Regions from separate parts of the Brenneria tiliae genome, predicted to be linked through region 3. Evidence: predicted binding sites of a transcription regulator. Region 3 holds the regulator's gene; each other region holds the start of a gene.

Region 1 (9,765 bases), on a different contig from region 3:
GTGGCCCGCTCAGGAAGCGGCTTCGGCTGACAACGCCAATCTACAGCTACAGCTGAACGGGCGGCTCGCCGCCGGTACGCCGCTGAAACCGACGTTAAACGGCTCGTTGCAGGGCGTTGGCGGCGACGGGCAGCCAATCAGGCAGCAGATGCATCAGGGCGCCGTAACGGAAACGCCGCAGTAAACCGACCGTATCAGGTGACGGGCCGCCGTCATCTGATTTCGGAGCCGCCCTGCTCCAGCGGCTCTTTCGGCGTGGGGGGCAATACCATATAGACGCCCTCGAACAGCGCGCCTTTTTTATCGTCGCCGTACAGCTCCACATTTAACTGCACCCTGGCTTTACGTCCCCGCGCCAGGCGATCCAAATCCCCGCTTAACGAGCCGAGATCGGCAATGGCGCTCGGCCTGCCCCTTACCGGCGTACTGTAGCGAATATGCGCGTCGGCCAGAATAATGGTTCCGCCCAAATGCCTTTCACGCAGCAGCAGCCAGATCAATCCCCAGCCGGTCAGGGTGGCGAGAGAAAACATACTGCCGGCGAATAACGTGTGATGGGGGTTTTGATTGCCGGTTTCCGGCATGGTGGTGATAAATTTCTGGCCGGTATACTGGCTTATGCGCACGCCCATTTTTTCACTGAGCGGAATGCGATTATACCAGGCCTGCTGCAACTGCCCGCACCAGTCGGGGCGGTGCAGAATATCATCCAGCGTCTCCACCGGCTTGATCATCAAAAAATGGCGTATCGGCGTGGTTTGCGGCGCGGTGATTTCCCCCTGATTCATAAAACCGAGCTTGGAGAAAAAGCCCACCGTATCCTCGCGGGCGCTACAGACGACGCGCTTTACCCCTTCCTGACGCGCCACCGACTCCAGCGTCATCGCCAGCAGCGTTCCCAGCCCTTTTCCCCGCACGTCGGGATGAACGGCCAGAAACCGGATGGCCGCTTCGTTGTCGGCATTGATGGACAGCCGGCCGATCGCCACCAGCCGCCCCTGTTCGTCCACCACCGTCTGATGATGCGCCAGCGCGTCGTAGGCGTCACGCTCCGAGCCCAGCGGCTGGTGCAGCGGTTTACGCAGCATCTCCCATCGGAATTGATAGTACGCATCAAGTTCTTCTGCGCTTTCAGGTACTCTCAGGTGATACATAAACATGCCTCATAAAAAAAGAGTGGCCGGCCGTTGCCGCCTTTACGCTTGCAGCCAGAACGTCACCGGCCCGTCATTAACCAATGCAACCTGCATATCCGCCGCAAAACGCCCGGTTTCCGTGTGCATATCCCGTTCGCGGCACTGCCCGACGAAATAGTGATACAGGCGCTCGGCCTCTGCGGGGGGCGCGCCGCGGGAAAAACCGGGCCGCATGCCTTTCTGCGTATCCGCCGCCAGCGTAAATTGCGATACCACCAGTACGCTGCCGCCCGCCTGGCGCACATTGAGATTCATTTTGCCATTATCATCGCTGAATATTCGATAACCCAGCACCCGCTGGCAAAGCCGCGCCGCTTTTTGTTCATCATCCCCGTGCTCAACCCCCAGCAGCACCAGCAATCCGCTGCCGATCTTCCCGACGACGCTATCTTCCACCGTCACGCTGGCGCTGGAAACTCGCTGAATTAACGCGATCATTGAACCTTACCGCTCCCGTTTTCACTATTCTGGAAAGATTTACCGCAACAGCGCGCCATAAACCCAGGTTACTCGCTGGTCACCGCCAGCGAGGCAAAATAATCCGGCACCGCCTGACGATCGGTCACCAGAATGCTGTGGATGCCCAATGCCTGCGCCGCGGCGATATTCGCGGGATTATCATCAAAGAAGACGGCTTGATCGGCCGTCACGCCTTCCTGCGTCAGGACATGGCGGTAGATGGCCGCTTCAGGCTTACGCAAACCGATATCCTGAGAGAGATAAAGACGATCGGCGGCCTGCTCCACTTCAGGAAACAGCGCCGGCCAATGCGCGCAATGCAGGCGGTTGGTGTTGGAAAGGATCACCACCCGATGCCCTTCCTGACGCAGCCGCCGCATGATATCGATGACTTCAGGACGCAAGGCGACGAAAATGGCCTGCCATCCCGCGGAAAACTGTTCAAAACTCAGAGAGATGCCCATTTCATGACATAACCGTTCGGCAAAGGCTTCATCGGTGATTTCGCCACGCTCATGCTGCTCAAAGGTTTCGCCCATCACAAAACGCTCTTTCAGCGTTGCCAGCGGCGCGCTGCTCAGCTTGCTCCAGACGCCCAGCACCCGGTTGAAATCGATATCAATAACGACATTACCCAAATCGAAGATATAAAGCATGGCACCTTCCTTCTGATGTAACCGCAGGGTTTTCACTGTAGCGGGAAATGGTAAAACTGAACAGCGGGGAAGATCAAAGCGTGGAATATCAGAAAAAGCACAGGGCGCCCGAAGGCGCCCTGTTATAGGGTAAAACGCACTGAAAAATCAGCTCTCTTTACCACCGCGGTTCGCGCGGCGACGATCGTTCTCGGTCAGGTGACGCTTACGCAAACGGACGGACTGCGGCGTAACTTCGACCAGTTCGTCATCATCGATAAACTCCAGCGCCTGTTCCAGCGACATTTTAATCGCCGGCACCAGCGTGGTTGCCTCATCCGTACCGGACGCACGCATGTTGGTCAGTTTCTTACCGGTCAGACAGTTCACCGTCAGGTCGTTGGAACGGGAGTGAATGCCGATGATCTGGCCTTCATACACTTCCGCGCCGTGACCCAGGAACAGTTTGCCGCGATCCTGCAGGCTATAAAGCGCAAACGCCACCGCTTTGCCCTGACCGTTGGAGATCAGCACGCCGTTCTGACGCTGGCCGATATCGCCCGGACGCACGTCATCGTAGTGGCTGAAGGTGGAATACAGCAGACCGGTGCCGGAGGTCATGGTCATAAACTCGGTACGGAAGCCGATCAGACCACGGGCAGGGATCAGATAATCCAGACGGATACGGCCTTTGCCGTCCGGGATCATGTCTTTCACATCGCCTTTGCGCTCGCCCATGGCTTGCATAACGGCGCCCTGATGCTGCTCTTCGATATCCAGCGTCACGTTTTCAAACGGTTCCTGATTGCGGCCGTCGATAACGCGGTTGATAACCTTCGGACGCGATACCGCGAGTTCAAACCCTTCACGGCGCATGTTTTCAATCAGCACCGACAGGTGCAGCTCGCCGCGGCCGGACACGCGGAACGCATCCGCATCTTCGGTCTCTTCCACGCGCAGCGCCACGTTGTGAACCAGCTCTTTATTCAGACGCTCAAGGATCTGGCGCGAGGTCACATACTTCCCTTCTTTACCGCAGAACGGCGAGGTATTGACGCAGAAGAACATGGTTACCGTCGGTTCGTCCACGCTCAGCGCCGGCAGCGCTTCAACCGCGGCGGGATCGCAGATGGTGTCGGAAATATTCAGTTCGCCCAGGCCGGTGATGGCAATGATATCGCCCGCTTCCGCCAGGGTGGCTTCGATACGCTCCAGACCCATATGTCCCAGGACCTTACCGACTTTGCCGTTGCGGGTTTTCCCTTCGCTGTCGATAACCGTAACCTGCTGGTTAGGCTTAACCACGCCGCGTTTGATGCGGCCGATGCCGATAACGCCGACATAGTTGTTGTAGTCCAGCTGGGAGATTTGCATCTGCAACGGACCGTCACGGTCAACCTTCGGTGATTCAACGTGTTCGACGATGGCTTCAAACAGCGGCGTCATGTCGTCGGCCATGTCGTTATGATCCAGACCGGCGATACCGTTTAACGCGGAGGCATAAACGATAGGGAAATCGAGCTGCTCATCGGTCGCATCCAGGTTCACGAACAGGTCGAACACCTGATCGACCACCCAGTCGGGACGCGCGCCAGGGCGGTCAACCTTGTTGATAACCACGATCGGCTTCAGACCGTTAGCGAATGCTTTTTTGGTCACGAAACGAGTCTGCGGCATCGGGCCATCCATCGCATCAACAACCAACAGCACCGAGTCAACCATCGACATTACACGCTCAACCTCGCCGCCGAAGTCGGCGTGTCCCGGGGTATCCACGATGTTGATGCGGTAGTCTTTCCAATTAATGGCGGTATTTTTGGCGAGGATGGTAATTCCACGCTCTTTCTCCAAATCGTTGGAGTCCATTACACGTTCGGTTGCTTCAGTGCGTTCTCCGAAAGTTCCGGATTGTTGCAACAACTTATCGACCAGGGTGGTTTTCCCATGGTCAACGTGCGCAATAATGGCGATGTTACGCAAATTTTCGATCACAGCTTTGCCTCAGGCATTTAGAAATAGCGCGCTATTGTACACGTATTAATCGAGGGACTAAACAAGATCACAAGCATCTATGATAAACAACCTGATGCTGCTTACTTTGTGATCCCTTTCACGGTGCAAAAACGCTACAAGCGCCCACCAATGCACCATGTTGGTGCGGTTAATTACCAATAAAGCACCGGTTTGGTGCTATCAGCTATAATGGTGCAGCGCGTCTTGACGGGAAACCCCCAAAGGGCAACACATTGCACTAATTTAAAAAGTTGGCACACTTTTAGCTTTAGTCTACTCACAGCAATAACATCAATCCACAACGATATTCGTTCCACGACGATAAATGACAACCGGGAGAAGCAAGTATGTCCGCAGAACACGTTTTGACGCTGCTGAAAGAACATGATGTGAAGTTCGTTGATTTACGCTTCACTGATACCAAAGGCAAAGAACAGCACGTCACCATTCCGGCTCACCAAGTTGACGCCGACTTCTTTGAAGAAGGCAAAATGTTTGACGGTTCCTCGATTGGCGGCTGGAAAGGCATTAACGAATCCGACATGGTATTGATGCCGGATGTCAGCACTGCCGTCCTTGATCCTTTCTATGAAGAAAGCACGCTGATCATCCGCTGCGACATTCTGGAACCGGGCACCATGCAGGGTTACGACCGCGATCCGCGCTCCATCTCCAAACGCGCTGAAGATTTCCTGCGCTCTTCCGGTATCGCCGATACCGTACTGTTTGGGCCGGAACCTGAATTCTTCCTGTTTGACGACGTTCGTTTCGGCAGCAGCATCTCCGGCTCTCATGTCACCATTGATGACATTGAAGGCGCCTGGAACTCCAACAAAGAATACGAAGGCGGCAACAAAGGCCACCGTCCGGCGGTCAAAGGCGGTTACTTCCCGGTACCTCCGGTCGATTCATCGCAGGACATCCGTTCCACCATGTGTCTGACCATGGAAGAAATGGGCCTGGTGGTTGAAGCGCATCACCACGAAGTCGCCACCGCCGGTCAGAACGAAGTGGCCACCCGCTTCAACTCCATGACCAAAAAAGCCGACGAAATCCAGATCTACAAATACGTCGTTCATAACGTCGCGCACGCCTTCGGCAAAACCGCAACGTTCATGCCGAAACCCATGTTCGGCGACAACGGTTCCGGTATGCACTGCCATATGTCTCTGTCCAAGGACGGCGCAAACCTGTTCTCCGGCGACAAATACGGCGGTCTGTCTGAAATCGCGCTGTTCTACATCGGCGGTATCATCAAACACGCGAAAGCCATCAACGCGCTGACTAACCCGGCCACCAACTCCTACAAACGTCTGGTTCCTGGCTACGAAGCGCCGGTCATGCTGGCCTACTCCGCCCGTAACCGTTCCGCTTCCATCCGTATTCCGGTAGTGGCCAGCCCGAAAGCGCGCCGCATCGAAGTTCGCTTCCCGGATCCGGCCGCCAACCCCTACCTGGCCTTCTCCGCGCTGCTGATGGCCGGTCTGGACGGCATCATCAACAAGATCCATCCTGGCGACGCCATGGATAAGAACCTGTACGATCTGCCGCCGGAAGAAGCGAGCGAAATCCCAACCGTAGCCGGTTCGCTGGAAGAAGCGTTGAACGCGCTGGATGCCGATCGCGAATTCCTGACCCGTGGCGGCGTATTCACCGACGATACCATTGATGCCTATATCGAATTGCGTAAAGCGGAAAACGACCGCGTGCGCATGACGCCGCATCCGGTTGAGTTCGAACTGTACTACAGCGTTTAATCGCCGCAGCGATTAGCCGTACGGTAAAACGGTAACCTAATCGTGCTGACGCTTGGGTTACCGTCAGGCTGGTAAAATTTTTTTGTTGCCGTGGAAACTTTTCAGCCCATCTTTAGGATGGGCTTTTTTCTCCACCGGTTCTGGAGTTGCGGCATCATATCCATCATCTACACTACTATGCACCAATAGGGTGCAGGAGTCTGCGTTATGGCAACAGGCACGCTGCCCGATGCTGGGCAGATCCTAAATTCTTTAATAAACAGTATCTTGTTATTGGATAACGATCTGGCTATTCATTATTCCAATCCGGCGGCGCAACAGCTACTGGCGCAAAGCTCGCGTAAATTGTCCGGTACGCCGCTGCCGGAGCTGCTGGGATATTTTTCTCTGAATATAGATTTGATGCGTGAAAGTCTGGATTCAGGGCAAGGTTTTACGGATAACGAAGTCACGATTGTTGTCGACGGCAAAGCGCACATCATGTCGCTTACCGCCCAACGGATACAAAATAACTTCATTCTGCTGGAAATGGCGCCGATGGATAACCAGCGCCGCCTGAGTCAGGAACAGCTCCAGCATGCGCAACAGCAGGCCGCCCGCGATCTGGTCAGGGGGTTGGCTCACGAGATCAAGAATCCGCTTGGCGGGTTGCGCGGCGCGGCGCAGCTGCTCTCCAAGGCACTGCCCGATCCGGCGCTGACCGAATACACCAAAGTCATCATCGAACAGGCGGATCGCCTGCGTAATCTGGTGGATCGCCTGCTCGGCCCGCAGCAACCGGGACTGCACGTCACGCAAAGCATTCATCAGGTCGCGGAGCGGGTATGTAAACTCGTTTCATTAGAAAAGCCAGACAACGTGACGCTGGTTAAAGATTACGATCCCAGCCTGCCGGAGCTGACGCATGACCCGGACCAGATTGAGCAGGTGTTGCTGAATATCACCCGTAATTCGTTGCAGGCTTTGGGTGAAGCGGGCGGCACCATCACCGTGCGTACCCGCACCGCCTTTCAGCTCACCCTGCACGGCGTACGTTATCGTCTTGCCGCTCGTATCGATATTGAAGACGACGGCCCCGGCATTCCCGCTCAGCTACAGGATACGCTGTTTTACCCGATGGTAAGCGGGCGCGAAGGCGGCACCGGTCTGGGATTATCGATTGCCCGCAACCTTATCGATCAGCACTCCGGTAAAATTGAATTTAACAGTTGGCCGGGTCATACCGAATTCTCGGTTTACCTGCCCATTCGCCAGTGAGGTTCACAATGCAACGAGGGATAGTCTGGATTGTCGATGACGATAGCTCCATCCGTTGGGTGCTCGAACGCGCGCTCACTGGTGCAGGCCTGACCTGCGCCACATTTGATAACGGAAACCAGGTTCTGCACGCGCTGACGACGCAAACGCCGGACGTACTGTTATCCGATATCCGCATGCCGGGAATGGATGGACTGGCGTTATTGCAGCAAATAAAACAGCGGCATCCGATGCTGCCGGTCATCATTATGACCGCGCATTCCGATCTTGATGCGGCGGTCAGCGCCTATCAACAGGGAGCTTTTGATTATTTACCCAAGCCGTTCGATATTGATGAGGCGGTGGCGTTGGTTGAGCGCGCCATCAGCCATTATCAGGAGCAACAGCAGCCCGTTCGCAGCCAGCCGATTAACGGCCCGACAACGGATATCATCGGCGAAGCGCCGGCGATGCAGGATGTATTCCGCATTATCGGTCGCCTTTCCCGCTCTTCCATTAGCGTACTGATTAACGGGGAATCCGGCACCGGTAAAGAACTGGTGGCCCATGCGCTGCATCGCCACAGCCCGCGGGCCAAGGCGCCGTTTATCGCCTTGAACATGGCGGCGATCCCCAAAGATTTAATCGAATCGGAGCTGTTTGGCCATGAGAAAGGCGCGTTTACCGGCGCTAATCAAATCCGCCAAGGACGGTTTGAACAGGCTGACGGGGGAACGCTGTTTCTTGATGAAATCGGCGATATGCCGCTTGACGTTCAGACGCGTTTACTGCGCGTGCTGGCTGACGGTCAGTTTTATCGGGTTGGCGGCTACGCGGCGGTTAAAGTCGACGTGCGCATTATCGCGGCCACGCATCAGAATCTTGAGCTGCGGGTACAGGAAGGCAAGTTCCGCGAGGATCTCTTCCATCGGCTGAACGTTATTCGCGTTCATTTGCCCCCGCTGCGTGAACGCCGTGAAGATATTCCCCGCCTGGCGCGCTATTTTTTACAGGCCACGGCAAAAGAATTGGGCGTCGAGCCTAAAAACCTGCATCCGGAAACGGAAGCGGCGCTGACCCGCCTGCCCTGGGCGGGCAACGTGCGTCAGCTAGAGAATACCTGTCGCTGGTTGACCGTTATGGCCGCCGGACAGGAGCTGTTGATCCAGGATTTGCCTCCCGAACTGTTTGAAACCACCGCCCCCGACTCCACGGTGCAAATGCTGCCGGACAGTTGGGCGACACTATTGGCCCAGTGGGCGGACAGAGCGCTGCGTTCCGGTCATCAAAACCTGCTGGCGGAAGCCCAGCCGGAGATGGAAAGAACCTTGCTCACCACGGCATTGCGTCATACTCAGGGTCATAAGCAGGAAGCCGCCCGTCTGCTGGGCTGGGGACGCAATACCCTGACCCGCAAGCTGAAAGAACTGGGTATGGAATAGCCAATGTCGCGTAGCGACCGCTTAACGGGACGGGGCGAGGATAAAAATACAATCTGGCGCACGAAATTGTCGCTAATTTGTCCTTTACTTGCCCCGAGTCAGCAGTATGATCGTGTCGCTGATTCGGGAGGAGTACTATGCTGGATTCATTAATTTCCGTGGCGACACACGGCGCTGAAATAAGCACGGCGGCGAGCCACTCGCCGCAGGCTGCGATCGCCGCCGTGCTGTGCGCCGCACTGATTAACTTCTTTAGTTAGTGCGTCGCGGTTCACCACATAAACGCCATTAATTTTTCTTAAGAAGCCAGTCGTTTTTTCTGACTGGCTTTTTTACGCCCCAACGACGACTTTCAGACCATTCCGCTGCCCGAATGCGCCATAACTATCACAAGATAGAGCGCTATTCCGGCAAAACCTATTATAAAACCCATCACCTGCCGAAAGAACGGGACGTCGAATAGCCATCTTTTACTAAAGTTATATTTAACTATTATGGTAAGGAGGCACCAACATGGATATATCGGTCCGTAGCCGTTCGCTCAGGCAAGCGGCGACCGCGATAGCGACTCTGATACTCGGCTTTTTCCTCTGGACATCCTGCGTGAACGCCGCCACTACGCCGGTACAAAAATACGGCCAGTTGTCCGTCAAGAACGGGCGGTTGGTTAACGTAAACGGCGAACCGGTGCAGCTGAAAGGGATCAGTTCTCACGGCCTGCAATGGTACGGCCAGTACGTTAACCGCGAGGCGATTAAATGGCTGCGGGACGACTGGGGGATCTCGGTGTTCCGCGCCGCCATGTATACGGCGGACGGCGGCTACATCTCCAACCCTTCCGTCGCCGACAAGGTGAAGGAAGCCGTCACCGCCGCGCAGGAGCTTGGCGTCTACATCATCATTGACTGGCACATTCTGTCGGACGGCGATCCCAACACCTATAAAGCGCAGGCGAAAACCTTTTTCACCGAAATGGCCGAACTCTACGGCAATTCACCCAACGTCATTTACGAAATCGCCAACGAAC
Region 2 (9,765 bases), on a different contig from region 3:
CAGGCGGATTGAACCGGTTGTGGTGGCGTTATTGACGGCGATTCCGACGACAACGGCGCCGAGCTGTGTGCGGGTAAAGGCACGGAGGGTACCGGCACCAGGACCAGATCGGCATTATTCACACCATTGGTGATAACCGGTAAAACATTCTCCGTCACCAGCACCACCCGGTTATCTATCGCCACGGCCGCGCTGAGTAAAATGCGCGCTTTAGGCTGGATATCGCCCGGATTATACGGCAACACAAACTGGAAAGGCGCCTGTTTCCCCTCGGTACGGGTGACTCGCTGGGTAATCACTTTTGAAGGCGCATCCGCCAGCGACGCATCGGATACCGTCACCGTTACCACCGCATTGGCCGGTAAGGCGATGCGCTGACGAATATTCACCGTCCCGGTAACGGCCGGCTGGGATATGGTTGCATGCTGAGCGGAACTGGATGTTACCGGCGCGCCGGTATGAGGAGAAACGCCATAATCACTCTTATCTGCACAAGCGGTCAACGTCATCGATACCATGATTCCACCTGCGATATGCCATAATTTCATGCGATCAGTCTCCTTTTATTATTGTCGGAATGCCGGTACAAAGAAACCGGCTTTCGCTATACCCAATAGACTTCAGGGTGCGGGAAGGGAGCAATCAAATAACCCCCCAGGGACCGGGAACACACCTGCAACCTGAAAAAATGAAGGGTATAAGTAGTATGGGTTACTTAATAGAATAATGATGGTACAAAATTCTGATATTTTCCTGGTTTATGATTTAAATTACTTATATCAACCCGTTAGCCCCCGATTTAAAATGCGTGATGGGTTTTCTCTTTCTAAATAACGTGCAACCAATGAGGCCGACAGCATGAGCCAGGCATTAAAAAACCTTCTCGACCTCCTGAATCTGGAAAAAATTGAGGAAGGGCTATTCCGGGGACAAAGCGATGATTTAGGACTGCGTCAGGTCTTTGGCGGACAGGTGGTAAGCCAGTCGCTGTCAGCGGCCAAACAGACCGTGCCGACGGAGCGCGGCATCCATTCATTTCACAGCTACTTCCTGTTACCGGGCGATAGCCGCAAACCGATTATTTATGATGTGGAAAATCTGCGCGACGGCAATAGTTTCAGCGCGCGCCGGGTCAGCGCCATCCAGAATGGCAAGCCGATTTTCTATATGACGGCCTCCTTCCAGAGCCATGAAGAGGGTTTTGAACATCAAAATGTGATGCCGGTGGTTACCCCGCCGGAAGAGCTCCGATCGGAGCAGGATATTGCGCAAAGCATGGCGCACCTGCTGCCGCCGCAGTTTCGTGATAAGTTCACCCAGCCGAGACCCATCGAGATGCGCCCGGTAAAATTTCATAACCCGCTGCAAGGGAAAGTGGAAGAACCGATACGGCATGTCTGGTGCCGCGCCAACGGTCCGCTGCCGGACGATGAACTCGTGCATCAATATCTGCTTGGCTATACATCCGACTGCAATTTTCTGTTAACCGCATTACAGCCGCACGGCATCGCCTTTCTGGAACCGGGTATTCAGGTTGCCACCATCGACCACTCGATGTGGTTTCATCGCCCATGCCGTCTCGATGACTGGCTGCTGTATAGCGTGGAAAGCACTTCCGCCTCGGGCGCCCGGGGGTTTGTACGCGGACAGTTTTATACTCGCGAAGGCGTACTGGTCGCCTCCAGCGTACAGGAAGGCGTTATGCGCCGCCTCTCCGCGGGCAAATAGCCGCCGTCGCTTGCGACGGCCCGTCATAAATAAAAAAACAGGGCGCGGAGATTATCCTGCGCCCTGCCCAATATATTCACACTAACTACTTACTGGTTGTAGGCATTCTCGCCATGGCTGTTGACGTCCAGACCTTCGCGCTCCTGCTCTTCCGGTACGCGCAGCCCAACGACCAGATCGGCCACTTTGAAAGCGATGAAGGCCGCCACGCCGGACCACACGAAGCAGACAATAACGCTGAACAGCTGTACCCAAACCTGGTGAGCCATTGTCACGCCTTCCGCATACCCCGTGCCGCCCAGAGACGCGGAGCTGAATACGCCGGTCAGAATACAACCTACGATACCGCAGACGCCGTGAACGCCGAACACATCGCAGGGGTCATCAACGCGCAGCCATCTTTTCAGTACGGTTACCCCCCACAGGCCGGCAAAACCACCGGCCAGGCCGATAATCAGCGCCCCGCCGACGCCCACCGTCCCGGCGGCTGGCGTAATGGCGACCAGACCGGCGATACAGCCCGAACAGGCACCCAGCAGCGAAGGCTTACCGCGTACCAGCCACTCGCCGGCAACCCATGCCAGAATCGCCGCGGCGGTCGCCACCACCGTATTCAGGAAGGCCAGACCGGCAATCTCATTTGCCGCACCGGCGGAACCGGCGTTAAAGCCGAACCAACCGATATACAGGATCGCCGTACCGATAAACACCATCGGCAGATTGTGCGGCTTCAGCGCTTCTTTACCGAAACCGGCACGTTTGCCCAACAGGTAGGCGCCGACCAGACCGGCGACCGCGGCGTTGATATGCACCACCGTGCCACCGGCGAAGTCCAGCGCGCCGTCAGCGGCCAGATAGCCGCCGCCCCACACCATATGGGTCATCGGCAGGTAAGAGAAAGTAAGCCACAGCGCGACGAAGATCAGCACCGCGGAAAAACGGATACGCTCGGCGATGGCTCCCACAATCAGCGCCACGGTGATGCAGGCGAATGAAGCCTGATAGGCCACGTGCACGTACTGATAGAATGTACCGGTAATCGAATCGACGGCGATCCCGTTCAGCAGGAAGTTGGAAAAACCGCCGAAGAAAGCGTTACCTTCGCTAAAGGCCAGGCTATAGCCGTAGACGACCCATAAAATACACACCAGCGCAAAAGAAATTATCACCTGTGACAGCATGGAAAGGACGTTCTTGGCGCGAATCAAACCGCCATAAAACAGCGCGATTCCAGGTATAGTCATAAAAAGTACCAGCGCGGTACAAATCATAATAAAAGCATTATCCGCTTTATCGATCGTTGGTGCCGCGGCCATCGCCCAGGACGGGAGCAAAGCAGCCACACCAAGACCCAATGAGGAGACAAGTTTTTTCATTTTCATCCATCCCTATTTACGCATCTAAGCCGGGTGTTAAAGTGCGGCTTCGTCAGTTTCGCCAGTACGAATACGAATAACCCGTTGTAATTCAGCAACAAAAATCTTACCGTCACCAATTTTTCCGGTATAGGCCGCTTTGCTGATGACATCAATGACTTCGTCCAGTTGATCATCGGCAATCGCGATATCGATTTTCACTTTCGGCAAAAAGTTAACGCTGTATTCCGCGCCGCGATACAGCTCGGCATGCCCTTTCTGACGTCCAAACCCCTTCACTTCAGTGACGGTAAGTCCCTGAATGCCGATGGAAGACAAGGCCTCACGCACATCCTCCAGCTTGAATGGTTTTATCACCACAGTAACCAGTTTCATTCATCATCCCCCTAACCGTTAAGTTCAGACTTTCGCCCGCCGCTATCTCGGATTACTCTCATTTCGGATTATCTTCACGCGGTAAATAAAGCAAAGGCTGTGCCATAAATGATTTAACCGACGGATATCAGCGCAAAGAACGCGGTTCAGGTCGGTTAACCGGGGGAAAAATCATCTCTGGGGGAAAAAAACCAAAAAAGCGGGGCACGCGGCGCACCACTACGGTGCGCCGCGCGTAATTTCAGTGCATGAAGACGAAAAACCGCATGAATATGCTTGGTGATGGTGCGAAGCAGCCGGCTGCCTCGGGTTTTCTCTTGTACTTCTGGGTGCATCCGGTCACGGCGTGGCGGCAGACTCGTTAGTCAGCGTAACCGCCAGCTCTTCTCCCGCCAGCTGCAGCTGATACATCTGGTAATAACGCCCCTGCCGGCGCAGCAACTGCTCGTGGGTGCCCTGTTCGACGGTCTGTCCGTGGTGGAGCACCATAATGGCGTCGGCCTCGACGATCGTCGATAGCCGGTGAGCAATGACAATCAGCGTCGTTTGGTCGCGGATGACGCTCAGCGCTTTCTGCACCGCCTGTTCCGTACCGGAATCAATATTCGCCGTGGCTTCATCCAATATCAGGATCTTGGGGGTTAGCACCAGCACCCTGGCGATCGCCAGCAGCTGTTTCTGCCCGGTGGACAAATTGTTCCCCTGCTCCCCAATGCAGGTATGCAACCCCTCAGGGAACGAACGCACCAGTTCGGATAGCTGCACAATATCAAGCACCCGCCATACTTCCTCTTCGCTGATATCGCGCCCCAGGGTGACGTTGGTATACATGGATTCGGCCAGCACCACCGGATCCTGCTGCACCATGGCGACATTCTGGCGCAGTACCTGATGCGACAGGGTTTGCAGCGGACGTCCATCCAGACGAATTTCGCCTTTATCCGGCGAATAATACCCCATCAGCAGATTGGCCAGGGTGCTTTTGCCGCTGCCGGTATGCCCAACCAGCGCCACGAACCCGCGCTCAGGGATAGTCAGGGAAATATGTTGCAAAACGTTTTTGCCGCTACCGTAAGAGAAGGAGACGTCGTCGATCTCCACGCGCCCCTGAGTAAGCATGCGCTCATCGCCGCCATAGCCTTGCTTCACGCCGTCCATCAGTTCAAAGATGCGCTCGCCGGCCACCACCGCCTGCTGCAGCATGGACTGCTGAGTGGTCAGCTCAATTAGCGGTTCATTTAGACGCCCCAGGTAATTGATAAACGCATACAGCACGCCGACGCCGACCGAACCCACGGCGCTAAAACCAAATTGCAGCAACAGACCGCATAGCACCATGGCGGAAAACAGGCTGAGCAACGGACGTAGCAGGAACCCGTCAAGGCGCAGAGTCTGCATGCGCGCCCGATAATGCTCCCGGCTGGCGCCGCCCAGGCGTTCGCCGAATCGGGCCTGCTGGCGAAACTGCTGAATCACGCCCATGCCGTTGATAACTTCATTGAAACCGTCGTTGATATCCGCCAGATAGCTGCGCACCCGGCGCACAATCGGCGTACTGTAACGCTGATAGATCAGCATAACGATCAGCACCGCCGGGAAAATAGTCAGGGCCACCAGCGCCATCCGCCAATCCAGGCTGAACATCGCCACCAGCATGGCGCTGATAAGCGCCGCGCTGCGCAAGGCCGTCGACACCACCATCACGTACAGATCCTTCACCACCTCGGTGTCGTTGGTGACGCGCGATATCAGTTGACCTACCGGCTGGGTGTCAAAAGTACTGAGCGGCTGACGCAACGCCGCATCCATAACGTCGATACGCAGTTGCTGCACCACCCCGACCGCCACCCGGTTAAACAATAGCCGCTGGAAATAGTGCAGCAGCGCCGCCAGAATCTGCAACAGCAGATAGGCCGAGGCCAGTCCCGCCGCCAACGCCAGCGGAAACTCCCCCTGCGCCACCAGATGGTCGATAAAGTAACTCACCAAAACCGGGCCGGAAACCTCGGCGGCGGCGGCCACCCAGAGCATCACGACGCCCTGCGCCAACGGCTTGCGCCACGGTGAGCCATAGGCCAGCAGCCGTTTTAACGTCGGCCAGAGCTTGCGCGGGCTATTCATCCTTTTCCCCTTCGGCCGGCGACGCGTCATCCAGCGCGGCTTCCAACTGTTGATAACGGTACATGTCCCGATACCAGCCGGATTGCGCCACCAGCTCGCGATGGCCGCCGCGCTGGATGGCATGTCCATGCTGCAGGACCAGGATCTCGTTCGCCTCCGTTAACGCGGAGAGCCGATGGGCGCTGATAATCAACGTGCGCTGTCCGCCCCACTGCTTAAGATTGCTCAGAATGCGATGCTCCGTTCGCCCGTCGACGGCGGACAAGGCGTCATCCAGAATCAGAATTTCCGCGTCCAGCAACAGCGCCCGGGCGATGGCGATACGCTGCTTCTGACCGCCGGACAGCATAACGCCGCGCTCCCCCACTTCGGTGTCATATCCCTGCGGCAAGCGCAGAATATCCTCGTGCACGCTGGCAAGCCGGGCGGCCTGCTCTATCTGCTGCCGGGTGGCGTCGGGCCGTCCCAGGGCGATATTGCGGGCGACGGTATCGGAAAACAGGAAAGGGGTTTGCCCCACGACGGCAAAGCGGTGGCGCAGTTCATCCAGGCGAATGTGCGACAGGGGGAGGTCGTGATAGCGAATATCCCCCGACTCGATATCGAAGTGGCGAAGAATAAGCGCCAGCAGCGTACTCTTGCCGGAACCGGTAGGCCCGCACAGCCCGAGCACCTTCCCCGGTTTGAGCGTAAAGCGGAGATCCTTCAGCACCCCGCGCGGGCTCTCAGGGTAATGAAACGCCTCGATATTGACCTTGAGCGCGCCGCGCCCGGCCGGCAAAGATTGCGTACCGTCCTTCACGACGGGCGCCTCCGTCAGCAGTTGGCGAATACGGCCATAGGCGGCGCTTCCGCGCTCGACGATATTGAACATCCAGGCCAGCGCCAGCATCGGCCATATCATCAACCCTAGGTACATAACAAAACTGGTCAATGTCCCCAACGTCAACGAGCCGTTGACCACCATCCAGCTGCCGCCGCCGATGGCCAGCAGATGCGACAGCCCGATGGCGATGTAAATGGTGGGGTCAAAGCGCGCATCAACCCGGGCGACATACATATTTTTGGCGCCCGCATCCGCCGCGACCTGCGCAAAACGCGCCGACTGATAGTCTTCCAGACCAAACGATTTAATCATTCGAATGCTGGTCAGGCCTTCCTGAGCCTGATCGTTCAGCGAGGAAAATGCCGCCTGAGCCAATTTAAAACGCTGGTGCAGCTGCGTACCGTAATGGTTGATAATCAGCGCCATAACCGGCATCGGCAGCAACGCCAGCAACGTCAGCTGCCAGCTTATCTGGGTACACATGACCACCAGCACGGCGCACCCCATCACCAGCGAATCGACCAGCGTCAGCACCCCCTCGCCGGCGGCGAACACCACGCGGTCCACATCATTGGTGGCGCGGGCCATCAAATCGCCGGTACGGTGGCGTAAATAGAAAGCGGGATGCTGACGGCTGAGCTGACGATAAAAATCTTCGCGCAGTTCAACCGCCAGCTGATAGGCCGCGCCAAACAGCAACACCCGCCAGACGCAGCGCAGCAGATAAACCATCACCGCGGTCAGCAGCATAACGCCGATCCACTGCATCATCTCGGCCGTGGGCATATTGCGCTGCGTGACGCCATCGACCACCACGCCAACCAGTCTGGGGGGGAGCAGCTGCAGGCCGGCAATCACAATCAGCAATGCCACCGCGCCGATATAGCGCCGCCATTCACGGCGAAAAAACCAGCCTAGTTGAGCAAAGAGTCTCACGCAGTTTTAATTCCAATTCCAATATTCAGGGGAGTCGTAATGAATCCGGGAAAATGATTATACAGGAAAAATTACCATGATAACGGCAGCGCGGTGGTGTACTTGATGCGCTCCATGGCGAAGCTGGACGTCACGTCCACCAGCCCGGGAATGCCGTTCACCAGCCGCTTATAAAAATCATCATAGCTTTTCATATCAGCGACCTGCACCTGCATCAGATAATCATACTCTCCGGCCATGCGATAGAAAGACAATACTTCGGGCATTTCCGACACCACGCTGGTAAAGGTTTGATACCAGGCGCTGTTGTGCTGCTGCGTTTTCAGTAGCACAAAGGCGGTCAGACTCAATCCCAGCAGCTCGTTATCCAGCAGCGCCACCCGGCCGCGGATATAGCCCTCTTCTTCCAGCCGCTTCAGCCTTTTCCAGCAGGGCGTTGAGGTCAGATTCACCGACTCGGCCAGCTTTTGCAGGGAAAGCGTACAGTCCTGTTGCAGTAAACCCAATAGCGTGCGATCTATTTTATCTATCATGGCGCCACACCATAGAAAACTTTTCTCCAATCTCCCCCATCTGTAGGTAAAAAAGCAATCTTTTTTCCCTGAAAACTCGCTAAGCTAACCATCATCATCGTTAGAACGGAAAGAATCATGACCAATACCTGGGTAAAAAATGCTATCCGCGCCATAGAAGCCGATTTTCAACGTTCGGCCGATACGCACCTTATTCGGCTGACCTTGGCGGATTACCCGGGGATTTACTGCTATTTAAAAGACGAAAGCACCCACCCCAGCGGCAGCCTGAAGCACCGCCTGGCCCGCTCTTTATTTCTCTACGGCCTTTGCAACGGCTGGATAAAAGAAGGGACGCCGATCGTCGAGGCGTCCTCCGGCAGCACCGCGGTATCAGAGGCTTATTTCGCCCGCCTGCTGGGATTACCCTTTATCGCCGTTATGCCCGCCCGCACCGCCAGACGAAAAATAGAACAAATCGCTTTTTATGGCGGCCGCTGTCATTTCGTCGAACAGGCCGACCACATTTATGCGGCATCCGAGCAGTTGGCCCGCGAGCTTAACGGCCATTATATGGACCAGTTCACCTATGCCGAACGGGCAACCGACTGGCGCGGCAACAATAATATCGCCGATAGTATTTATCGCCAGATGTCGCGGGAACCCTATGCCGTTCCAGACTATATTGTGATGGGCGCGGGAACCGGCGGCACCTCCGCAACCCTGGGGCGTTATATCCGCTATCAGGGACTGAATACCCAACTGGTGGTGGTCGATCCGGAAAACTCCGTTTTCTACGACTGCTATCAACGGCGCGATCGCGCCATTACCGGCAAGCGCGCCAGCCGCATTGAAGGTATCGGCCGCCCGCGGGCGGAACCCTCATTTATTCCCGACGTCATTGACGGCATGATGCGCGTTCCCGATGCGGCCAGCATCGCCACCCTCTACTGGCTGGAAGGCATTCTGGGTCGCAAAGTCGGCGCATCCACCGGCACCAACGTCTGGGGCATGCTGCAACTGGCTAACCAGATGAAGGCCCAGGGGAAACAGGGCGCCATCGTTACGCTGCTGTGCGACAGCGGAGAACGCTATCTGGATACCTACTACCACAGCGACTGGGTGGCGAACAACATCGGCGATCTCACCCCTTATCTGGACATGTTGCATGGCGGAACAGAACGCCGTCCCGCCGCGCAATCCAGTCCGGCGTGAGCGACATTACCCGCTGAACGACGACGGTTTTTCAGGTAACATAGCGGCTTTACGCCTCGGGGCATCCTGTCCGCATTGAGGCTCGAATGCGTCAAGGTGAATGAAAAATGAAGCGTGCTGTCGTCGTTTTTAGCGGTGGACAAGACTCCACAACCTGCCTGATCCAGGCCCTGAAACAGTATGATGACGTTCACTGTATTACCTTCGATTACGGTCAACGTCACCGCGCGGAAATCGATATCGCCCGAGAACTGGCGCGGCGACTCGGCGCCACCGCGCATAAGGTGCTGGATGCCGGCCTGCTGAATGAACTGGCCGTCAGCAGCCTGACGCGTGAAAACATTCCCGTCCCTGACTATGACAGCGAGGCGCAGGGGCTGCCCAGCACCTTTGTACCGGGACGGAATATCCTGTTCCTGACGCTGGCCGCCATCTATGCCTATCAGGTTGGCGCGCAGGCGGTGATCACCGGCGTGTGTGAAACGGATTTTTCCGGCTACCCCGACTGTCGCGACGAATTCATCAAGGCATTGAATCAGGCCGTGGTACTGGGCATGGCGCGCGATATCCGTTTCGTTACGCCGCTGATGTGGCTCAACAAGGCGGAAACCTGGGCGCTGGCGGACTATTACCAGCAGTTGGAAACCGTTCGCGACCACACGTTGACCTGCTACAA
Region 3 (9,765 bases):
ACCCCGCCCGCCCGGCAAACAACAGCGCCGTTACCACCGGGCCGAGTTCGCGCAGCAAAGACAGGGCGACCATCATCCCCAGGCTGGCCTCGGCGCTGTAGGTCGTCAGCACCAGATAGCCTTGCAGCCCCAGAACCATGCCGATAAACAGGCCGGACACCATAATGATCAGCAGCGACTGTACCCCCACGCCGTAAAGCTGTTTGATAAGCAGCGGCCACTGTTTTCTGAATTCAGGCCTGCCCACCAACGCGTTGAACAGCATCAGTCCGGCACGGCCAAAAGAAGCGCAGGTAGAAATTCCCTGACGTCCCAGCGACGCCAACGCCTGTAATAACATGAATTATTTAACCCCCTGCTGAACCTAACAGCGCGGTTTTATAGTCACCCGCCGGCAAACGGAAAGGCACCGGCCCATCGGCGATACCGTCCAGAAACTGGCGTACGCGGGAGTCGCCGTTGGCCTGCAACTGCGCCGCCGTTCCCTCCGCCACCACATGCTGGTCGGCCACGATGTAAGCATAATCGGCGATGCTCATCACCTCCGGCACATCATGGGAAACCACGATACAGGTGACACCCAGCGCGTGATTCAGTTCATCGATCAGCTTTACCAGCGTTCCCATGGTTATCGGATCCTGCCCGACGAAAGGTTCATCGAACATGATCAGCTGCGGGTCAAGCGCAATGGCCCGCGCCAGCGCGGCGCGGCGCGCCATGCCGCCGGAAAGCTCGGCGGGCATCAGGTTGGCGGCCCCGCGCAGCCCCACGGCTTCGAGCTTCATCATCACCGTGCTGTGCAACAGCGGCTCAGGCAAACGGCTGTGCTCGCGCAGCGGCCAGGCGACATTATCAAACACGTTCAGGTCGGTAAATAACGCGCCGGACTGAAACAGCATGCTCATCTTTTTACGCGCGTCATACAGCGCCGAACGCGATAACGTCGGAATGTTGTCGCCATCGAACCAGATTTCACCGCTATCCGGCTGTAACTGCCCGCCAATCAAACGCAGCAGCGTGGTTTTGCCGATACCGGAAGGCCCCATAATCGCGGTAACCTTGCCTTTAGGAACATTCAGCGTGATATCTGTAAAAATCTGTCGTTTCCCGCGTCGAAAGCTCAGGCCGCGGATTTCGACCAGATTGGTAACCTTAGGGTCCATGATCTTATATTCCTTACCGATCAGCGTGTTGCATACGATCGCTGGTTTTTGACGGATAACCGTCCTATGAACTCATCCGTAAAGCCTAACGGTTGTACTCGCTCAAGGTGCGAATTTTACAAAAAATTACGGTAAGTTCTTGTCCAAAGAGGCGAAACAAAACCGCCGCAGGTTTTACTTTTCCGCCCCGCGCGGTCAGAATTAGCGCTAATCATGAAAAGCACCCTCTTTGGGCAAAATTCGTCCGGAACGGCTGGTTTATCAACGGGTGATTATACCTTATAAAGGACGCCGCATGCTCTTTGCGACAGTACTCTTGATTGTTGGTTTAGTATTGCTGGTCTACGGCGCCGATCGCCTGGTCTACGGCGCGGCGGTTCTCGCGCGTTCTGTTGGCGTCCCGCCGCTGATTATCGGCATGACCATCGTCGGCTTCGGCACCTCCCTGCCGGAATTGATCGTCTCGGTCACGGCGGCGCTAAGCGACCAGATCGATATGGCGGTCGGCAACGTGCTGGGCTCCAATATTGCGAATATTCTGTTAATTCTCGGCAGCGCGGCGCTGATTCGTCCTTTGACGGTACACTCCGCCCTGTTGCGCCGGGAGTTCCCGCCTATGCTGCTGGTCACCGTTTTGTGCGGTTTTTTACTGCATGATAGCTATCTGAGCCGCGCCGACGGCGCGCTGCTGCTGATTGCCGCCGGACTCTTTATGCTGCTGATGATCAGAATGGCGCGCCAGGCGCAGCAGGACGGCGTCGATAGCCTGACCCGCGAACAGCTGGCGGAATTGCCGCAGGAAGACAGCAACCAGACGGTGGCCGTGCTATGGCTTATTCTCGGCCTGATTATTTTACCCATGGCCGCCCGCATGGTGATCGATAACGCCACGGTGATCGCCCGCCATTTTTATATCAGCGAACTGACCATCGGCCTGACCGTGCTGGCGGTCGGCACCAGTTTGCCGGAGCTGGCGACCGCCATTGTCGGCACCCTGAAAAAAGAAGATGATATTGCGCTGGGCAATCTTATCGGCTCCAATGTTTTTAATATCGCCATCGTTCTGGGCGTACCGGCGCTGCTTTCGCCGGGCGTACTCAATCCGCTCGCCTTCCAGCGCGATTATTGGGTCATGCTGGGCGCCAGCGCGCTGTTGACGGCGCTGTGCCTCAGCCGGAAACGCCGCATCGGACAACGCGCTGGCGCGCTGTTGCTTTGCGCCTTCGTCGCCTACCTGGCGGCGTTGTTCCTGTTTCCCTGAGCAGAACGTCGGAACTATTAACCAGAACATCAAAACAAGCAGGATTATCCAGGTATGTCACATTTTGAACTACAGCCCGGTTTTGATTTTCAGCAGGCCGGCAAGCAGGTACTGAAGATTGAACGCGACGGGCTGGCGCAGCTGGACCAGTACATTGACGACAACTTCACCCGGGCCGGCGAAAAAATATTCCACTGCCAAGGGAAAGTGGTGGTGATGGGCATGGGGAAATCCGGCCATATCGGCCGCAAAATGGCCGCCACCTTCGCCAGTACCGGCACGCCGGCCTTCTTCGTTCATCCGGGCGAGGCCAGCCACGGCGATCTGGGCATGGTTACCCCGCACGATATCGTGATCGCCATTTCCAACTCCGGCGAATCTCATGAAATTCTGGCGCTGATCCCGGTGCTGAAACGTCTGCAGGTGTTCCTGATCTGCATGACCGGCAACCCCGAAAGCACCATGGGAAAAGCCGCCGATATCCATCTGTGCGTTCGTGTTCCGCAGGAAGCCTGTCCGCTCGGGCTGGCGCCGACCAGCAGCACCACCGCCACGCTGGTGATGGGGGATGCGCTGGCCGTCGCGCTGTTACAGGCGCGCGGCTTTACCGCCGAAGATTTCGCCCTATCCCACCCCGGCGGCGCGCTGGGACGCAAGCTTCTGCTGCGCGTCAGCGATATCATGCACGCCGGCGACGAGATCCCGCACGTCTCCCATGACGCCTCCCTGCGTGACGCCCTGGTGGAAATTACGCGCAAAAATCTGGGGATGACGGTAATCTGCGGCGCGGATATGAAAATCCAGGGCATCTTCACCGATGGCGACCTGCGGCGGATTTTCGATATGGGAATCGACTTGAACAGCGCGCGTATTGCCGATGTGATGACCGCCGGCGGTATCCGCGTGACGCCGCAAACGCTGGCGGTGGATGCCCTGAACCTGATGCAATCACGCCATATTACGTCGCTGCTGGTGGCGGAGGACGATCGTCTGGTCGGCATCGTTCATATGCACGATATGCTGCGCGCCGGCGTGGTGTGATACAACATGGCGGCCAACAAACCACGCACGGCGCGTTAAATACTGTAGGGTATAGAGGATAAACATGCATGAGTGAAATCAGGGCGCAAACCGATACCTGTTACGGACCGGTCGATCGGCAGGTACTGGATAAGGCCCGCGACGTTCGTCTGCTGATCTGCGACGTTGACGGCGTACTGTCCGACGGCCTGATTTACATGGGCAATCAGGGCGAAGAGCTGAAAACGTTCAACGTGCGGGATGGCTACGGTATCCGCTGTTTGCTGACGTCGGGTATTGAAGTCGCCATCATTACCGGCCGCACCGCCAATATGCTCGTCGATCGCTGTAAGACATTGGGGATCGCCCACCTTTATCAGGGGCAATCGGACAAGATTTTGGCCTTCAACGATCTGTTGGATAAACTGTCGCTGACGGTCGGGCAGGTCGCCTACATCGGCGACGATCTGATCGACTGGCCGGTGATGGCCCAGGTGGGCTTAAGCGTCGCCGTCGCCGACGCGCATCCGCTGCTGTTGCCGCGCGCCGACTACGTCACCCGCATCGCCGGCGGACGCGGCGCGGTGCGTGAACTTTGCGATTTGATTCTGTTCTCACAGAATAAGCTGGAGCATGCCAAAGGGTTGTCGATATGAGTAAAACAAAGCGTTGGCTGACAGCCTTGCTGGCACTGCTGGCTCTCGTGCTGATCGGCTGGAATTTCGCCGATCGCGACGCGGCGCCCCCGCCCGATAATCAGGATAACGCCGTGCCGGTTTACACCAGCGAGAAAACCGCGACGCGGGTTTACAGCCCCGCCGGGAAGCTGAGTTACCGACTGATTTCCGATAAAGCGGAATATTTCAATGACGAGCAGCTGAGCTGGTTTACCGCCCCGGTCGCCACGCTGTTTAACGAACAGGGTACCGCCACCTGGTCGGTGCGCGCCGATCGCGCCAAGCTGACCAAAGACAAAATGCTCTATCTGTACGGTCACGTCGAGGTCAACAGTCTGACCAATGACTCGCAGCTGGAGCGGATAAAAACGGACAATGCCCAGGTTAATCTGGTGACGCAGGACGTCTCCTCCGACGATGAAGTCACGCTATACGGCGCCAGTTTCACCTCAAACGGGATGAAAATGCGTGGTAATCTGCGTGAAAAGACAGCCGAGTTGATCGAAAAGGTAAAAACTTCTTATGAAATTCAACACAAATAACCCGATGCGTCATGCTCTGTTCGCCAGCTCGCTGTTCGCCTTCAGCATTCCGGCCTTCGCCGTAACCGGGGACAGCGAGCAGCCCATTCATATCGATTCCGCCCAGCAGGCCCTTGATATGCAAGGCAACACAGTAACCTTCACCGGCAACGTGGTGGTCAGGCAGGGCACCATTGAGGTGAAGGCGGATAAGGTGGTGGTGATTCGTCCGCAGGGCGAGCAAGGCCGAGAGGTGGTCGAAGGCTACGGCAATCCGGTCACGTTTTACCAGATGCAGGACAACGGCAAGCCGGTGAAGGGCCACGCCCAGAAAATCCGCTACGAACTGGAGAAAGATTTTCTGACGCTGACCGGCAATGCCTATCTGGAGCAGCTGGACAGCAATGTCAAAGGCGACCGTATCACCTATCTGGTGAAGCAACAGCAGATGGAGGCGTTCAGCGACAAAGGCAAACGCGTAACGACGGTATTGGTCCCCTCGCAGCTTCAGCAGAAAGATAACAAGGGGCAATCCTCCCCTGCTCAGCAACCGCAACCACGAGTCACTGAATAATTTATGGCAACATTAATCGCAGAAAATCTGGCCAAGGCGTATAAAGGCCGTAAGGTCGTGAAAAATGTCAGCCTGACCGTCAATTCCGGTGAGATTGTCGGCCTGCTGGGCCCCAACGGCGCCGGGAAAACCACCACGTTCTATATGGTGGTGGGGATTGTGCAACGCGATGAAGGGAGGATTGTGATCGATGACGAAGACATCAGCCTGCTGCCCCTGCACGATCGCGCGCTGAGAGGGATCGGCTACCTACCCCAGGAAGCGTCCATCTTCCGCCGGTTGAGCGTGTATGACAATCTGATGGCGATATTGCAGATCCGTAAGGATCTGACATCGGAGCAGCAGGAAGACCGCGCCAACGAGCTGATGGAAGAATTCCATATTATTCATTTGCGCGATAGTCTGGGACAATCGCTGTCCGGTGGGGAAAGGCGTCGGGTGGAAATTGCCCGCGCGCTGGCGGCGAATCCCAAATTCATCCTGCTGGATGAGCCTTTTGCCGGCGTCGATCCCATTTCGGTGATTGATATCAAAAAAATAATCGAGCATCTGCGCGACAGCGGACTGGGCGTGTTGATTACCGATCATAACGTCCGCGAAACGCTGGATGTCTGTGAGCGCGCCTATATCGTCAGTCAGGGACATTTAATCGCTCACGGCTCCCCTACCGAGATACTGGCCGACGAACAGGTCAAACGCGTCTATCTGGGCGAAGGCTTCCGACTCTGATAGGGTAGGATTTTTCATTGAACGATATAGTAAGTAAGGACGTCGGCGCTACATGAAGCAAGGTTTGCAACTCAGGCTTAGCCAGCAACTGGCCATGACTCCACAGCTACAACAGGCCATCCGTCTGCTGCAACTGTCCACGCTTGAACTGCAACAAGAGATTCAACTGGCGCTGGAAAGTAATCCGTTGCTTGAGCAAACGGACAACCACGAAGAAATAGAGTCATTCGAGACCGTCGACAGCGACTCGCTGGACACCGGTGAAGCGCTTGAGCACAAGGATATGCCGGAGGAGTTGCCGCTCGACGCCACCTGGGACGAAATTTATTCCGCCGGCACGCCTTCCGGCACCGGCACCGACTATCGGGACGAGGAACTGCCGATCTACCAGGGTGAAACCACCCAGACTCTGCAGGATTACCTGATGTGGCAGGTGGAGCTGACGCCGTTTTCGGATACCGACGCGGCCATCGCCACCTCCATCGTCGACGCCGTGGACACCACCGGCTATCTCACCGTGCCGCTGGAAGACATTCTCGACAGCATCGGGGATGAAAGCGTCACGCTGGATGAAGTGGAGGCGGTGCTCAAGCGGGTACAACGCTTTGATCCCGTTGGCGTCGCCGCGCGCGATCTGCGCGATTGTCTGCTGGTTCAGCTTTCGCAGTTTGCCGAGGATACCCCCCGCCTTGGCGAGGCCCGGCTGATTGTCGGCGACCATCTCGACCTGCTGGCGAATCATGATTTCCGCAGCCTTATCCGCGCCACCCGCCTGAAAGAAGAGATCCTGAAGGAAGCGCTGGCGCTGATTCAGTCTCTCGACCCCCGTCCGGGGCAGTCAATCAATACCGGGGAGTCGGAATATGTCATCCCCGACGTGCTGGTGCGCAAAATTCAGGGACGCTGGGTGGTCGAATTGAATAGCGACAGCGTTCCCCGATTGCAGATTAATCAGCAGTACGCCGCGCTGGGCAACAGCACGCGCAGCGACAGCGACGGCCAGTTTATCCGCAGCCATTTGCAGGAAGCCCGCTGGCTGATAAAAAGCCTGGAAAGCCGTAATGATACCCTGCTCAAAGTCACCCGCTGCATTGTCGAACAGCAGCAGGACTTTTTCGATCGCGGGGAAGAATTTATGAAGCCGATGGTGCTGGCTGATATCGCCCAGGTGGTGAATATGCACGAATCCACCATTTCCCGCGTCACCACGCAGAAGTTTCTGCACAGTCCGCGCGGCATTTTTGAACTAAAATATTTCTTCTCCAGCCACGTGAATACCGACAGCGGGGGCGAAGCCTCGTCGACCGCCATCCGGGCGCTGGTGAAAAAGTTAATCGCTGCGGAAAATCCCGCCAAACCTTTAAGCGACAGTAAGCTCACCACGCTGCTCTCCGAGCAGGGCATCATCGTGGCGCGGCGTACGGTGGCGAAATACCGAGAGTCTTTATCTATCCCACCATCAAATCAGCGTAAACAACTGGTTTGATCTCAACTAGAAGGAAGACGCTATGCAGCTAAACATTACCGGACACCACATCGAAATTACGCCGCCGCTGCGCGATTTCGTGAATACAAAGTTCGCCAAATTAGAGCAATACTTCGACCGTATCAATCTGGTCAACGTGGTACTTAAAGTGGAGAAAGTACAACAAATCGCCGAAGCCACGCTGCACGTTAACGGCGGAGAGCTGCATGCCACATCAGAAGCGGAAGATATGTACGCCGCCATTGATTTGCTGATCGATAAACTGGCCCGGCAGCTAAACAAGCACAAGGATAAGCTTAAACAGCACTGATTTTTCTCCCGGCCCGAACGGGCGGGGAACAGACCCGGCCCACAAAATACCCGGGCCGGGCTCACCGGAAGTGGAAGCGTCGTCAAGTGATCAAGTGAAGATAAAATGAACAACGATCCCGTTTTGCAGCTCAGCACCGTGTTACGTCCCGAGTGCACCCGAAGTTCCGTCCACTGCCAAAGTAAAAAACGGGCATTGGAAATTATCAGCGAACTGGCGGCCAGGCAGCTTAATCTGTCTTCGCAGATTATCTTTGACGCCCTCCTGGCGCGGGAACGCATGGGCAGCACCGGCATCGGCAACGGCATCGCCATCCCGCATGGCAAGCTCGAGGACGACAACGCCCTGGGCGCGGTCGGGGTATTTATCCAGTTGGAACAGCCTATCGCCTTCGACGCCGTTGACAACCAGCCCGTCGATTTGCTTTTTGCCTTGCTGGTTCCGGCAGAACAATGTAAAACCCATTTACATACGCTATCGCTGGTCGCCGGGCGACTGGCCGATAAAACCGTTTGCCGGCGTCTGCGCGCCGCGCAAAGCGATGAAGCGCTGTATCAGATTATGACGGAAGCCGGTTAAATCAGGTGGTGATGATGAGCAATGGCGGCACGATCGGTAATCACCGTTTTCCAACCATTCATCGTGCAAACAATCATGATCAAAACAATGGCAGCGACAGGTCGCCATCACGCTGCCAGGGGGGAATCGCCAGATGGTGCTGATGATCGTCAGTGGTCGCTCGGGCTCAGGAAAATCCGTAGCCCTGCGCGCGCTGGAAGATATGGGATTCTACTGTGTAGACAACCTTCCTGTGGTTCTGCTGCCGGAACTGGCCGCTACGCTGGCTGAGCGCAATATCTCCGCGGCGGTCAGCATCGACGTGCGCAATATGCCGGAGTCGCCGGAAATCTTTGAGCACGCCATGGCCCAGCTGCCGCAAAGCTTCTCCCCACAGCTGCTGTTTCTGGATGCCGATCGCAATACGCTGATCCGCCGTTACAGCGATACCCGCCGTCTGCACCCGCTGTCCAGCAAGAATCTGTCGCTGGAAAGCGCCATCGATCAGGAAAACGATCTGCTGGAGCCGCTGCGTTCACGCGCCGATCTGATCATCGACACCTCCGAAATGTCGGTGCACGAGCTGGCTGAAATGCTGCGCACCCGCCTGCTCGGCAAACGGGAACGCGAACTGACGATGGTGTTCGAGTCTTTCGGCTACAAGCACGGCATCCCGATCGACGCCGACTACGTGTTTGACGTGCGCTTCCTGCCCAACCCCCACTGGGACCCGAAATTACGCCCGATGACCGGTCTGGACAAGCCGGTGGCGGCCTTTCTCGACCGCCATACCGAAGTGCATAATTTTATTTATCAGACCCGCAGCTATCTGGAACTGTGGCTGCCGATGCTGGAAACCAATAACCGCAGCTACCTGACGGTGGCCATCGGCTGTACCGGGGGCAAACATCGTTCCGTTTATATTGCGGAACAGCTGGCCGACTACTTCCGCTCGCGCGGCAAAAACGTGCAGTCGCGCCACCGCACGCTGGAAAAACGCAAGCCGTCATGACCGTCCGACACACCGTGGAAATCAAAAACAGGCTGGGTATGCATGCCCGGCCCGCCATGAAACTGTTCGAACTGGTGCAAAGCTTCAACGCCGAGGTGATCCTGCGCAACGACAGCGGCATCGAAGCCGAGGCCAGCAGCGTGATCGCCATGCTGATGCTGGACTCGGCCAAAGGCCGTCTTATCGAAGTGGAAGCGAGCGGCCCGGATGAAACGCAGGCGCTGGCCGCCGTGATCGAGCTATTCGAAGCCGGATTCGACGAAGAATAAACGCCGGACTGGCGCCTCCCGCTCTACTCTCCGGCGATTTTCATCTCCGGCAGCAGCACCGAACCGCACTGGATATTGCTGCGGGTTTCGATATCATCCCCGACCGTGACGATATTGCGCAACATCTCTTGCAGATTGCCGGCGATGGTAATCTCGCTGACCGGATACTGGATTTCACCGTTTTC

What was found. The regulator sigma-54, encoded in region 3, starts transcription at its own class of promoters, with help from an activator protein. The targets are predictions, from matches to a motif close to GTTGGCACANNTTTCGCTNT.
Positions count from the first base shown of each region.
Region 1: the regulator sigma-54 is predicted to act here: its motif matches at 4,554-4,573, upstream of glnA (glutamate--ammonia ligase).
Region 2: the regulator sigma-54 is predicted to act here: its motif matches at 3,567-3,586, upstream of glnK (P-II family nitrogen regulator).

Region 1 covers NZ_JAKPCB010000092.1:10,669-20,433, reverse strand. The annotation lists gene MFP24_RS06285 (AsmA family protein) at 1-184, shown strand, start outside; gene fabY (fatty acid biosynthesis protein FabY) at 213-1,154, opposite strand; gene dtd (D-aminoacyl-tRNA deacylase) at 1,197-1,634, opposite strand; gene yihX (glucose-1-phosphatase) at 1,703-2,311, opposite strand; gene typA (ribosome-dependent GTPase TypA) at 2,459-4,282, opposite strand; gene glnA (glutamate--ammonia ligase) at 4,651-6,060, shown strand; gene glnL (nitrogen regulation protein NR(II)) at 6,268-7,317, shown strand; gene glnG (nitrogen regulation protein NR(I)) at 7,326-8,738, shown strand; gene MFP24_RS06245 (YshB family small membrane protein) at 8,876-8,998, shown strand; partial or broken gene MFP24_RS06240 (glycoside hydrolase family 5 protein) at 9,252-9,765, shown strand, end outside.
Region 2 covers NZ_JAKPCB010000095.1:206,108-215,872, forward strand. The annotation lists gene MFP24_RS09580 (YbaY family lipoprotein) at 1-548, opposite strand, end outside; gene tesB (acyl-CoA thioesterase II) at 859-1,728, shown strand; gene amtB (ammonium transporter AmtB) at 1,818-3,104, opposite strand; gene glnK (P-II family nitrogen regulator) at 3,141-3,479, opposite strand; gene MFP24_RS09600 (SmdB family multidrug efflux ABC transporter permease/ATP-binding protein) at 3,819-5,600, opposite strand; gene MFP24_RS09605 (SmdA family multidrug ABC transporter permease/ATP-binding protein) at 5,593-7,362, opposite strand; gene MFP24_RS09610 (Lrp/AsnC family transcriptional regulator) at 7,434-7,895, opposite strand; gene MFP24_RS09615 (PLP-dependent cysteine synthase family protein) at 8,013-9,089, shown strand; gene queC (7-cyano-7-deazaguanine synthase QueC) at 9,197-9,765, shown strand, end outside.
Region 3 covers NZ_JAKPCB010000097.1:222,757-232,521, forward strand. The annotation lists gene mlaE (lipid asymmetry maintenance ABC transporter permease subunit MlaE) at 1-340, opposite strand, end outside; gene mlaF (phospholipid ABC transporter ATP-binding protein MlaF) at 348-1,163, opposite strand; gene MFP24_RS12260 (calcium/sodium antiporter) at 1,459-2,424, shown strand; gene kdsD (arabinose-5-phosphate isomerase KdsD) at 2,479-3,465, shown strand; gene kdsC (3-deoxy-manno-octulosonate-8-phosphatase KdsC) at 3,534-4,100, shown strand; gene lptC (LPS export ABC transporter periplasmic protein LptC) at 4,097-4,663, shown strand; gene lptA (lipopolysaccharide ABC transporter substrate-binding protein LptA) at 4,644-5,216, shown strand; gene lptB (LPS export ABC transporter ATP-binding protein) at 5,220-5,945, shown strand; gene rpoN (RNA polymerase factor sigma-54) at 5,998-7,431, shown strand; gene hpf (ribosome hibernation promoting factor) at 7,454-7,741, shown strand; gene ptsN (PTS IIA-like nitrogen regulatory protein PtsN) at 7,847-8,320, shown strand; gene rapZ (RNase adapter RapZ) at 8,454-9,311, shown strand; gene npr (PTS phosphocarrier protein NPr) at 9,308-9,580, shown strand; gene pmbA (metalloprotease PmbA) at 9,604-9,765, opposite strand, start outside.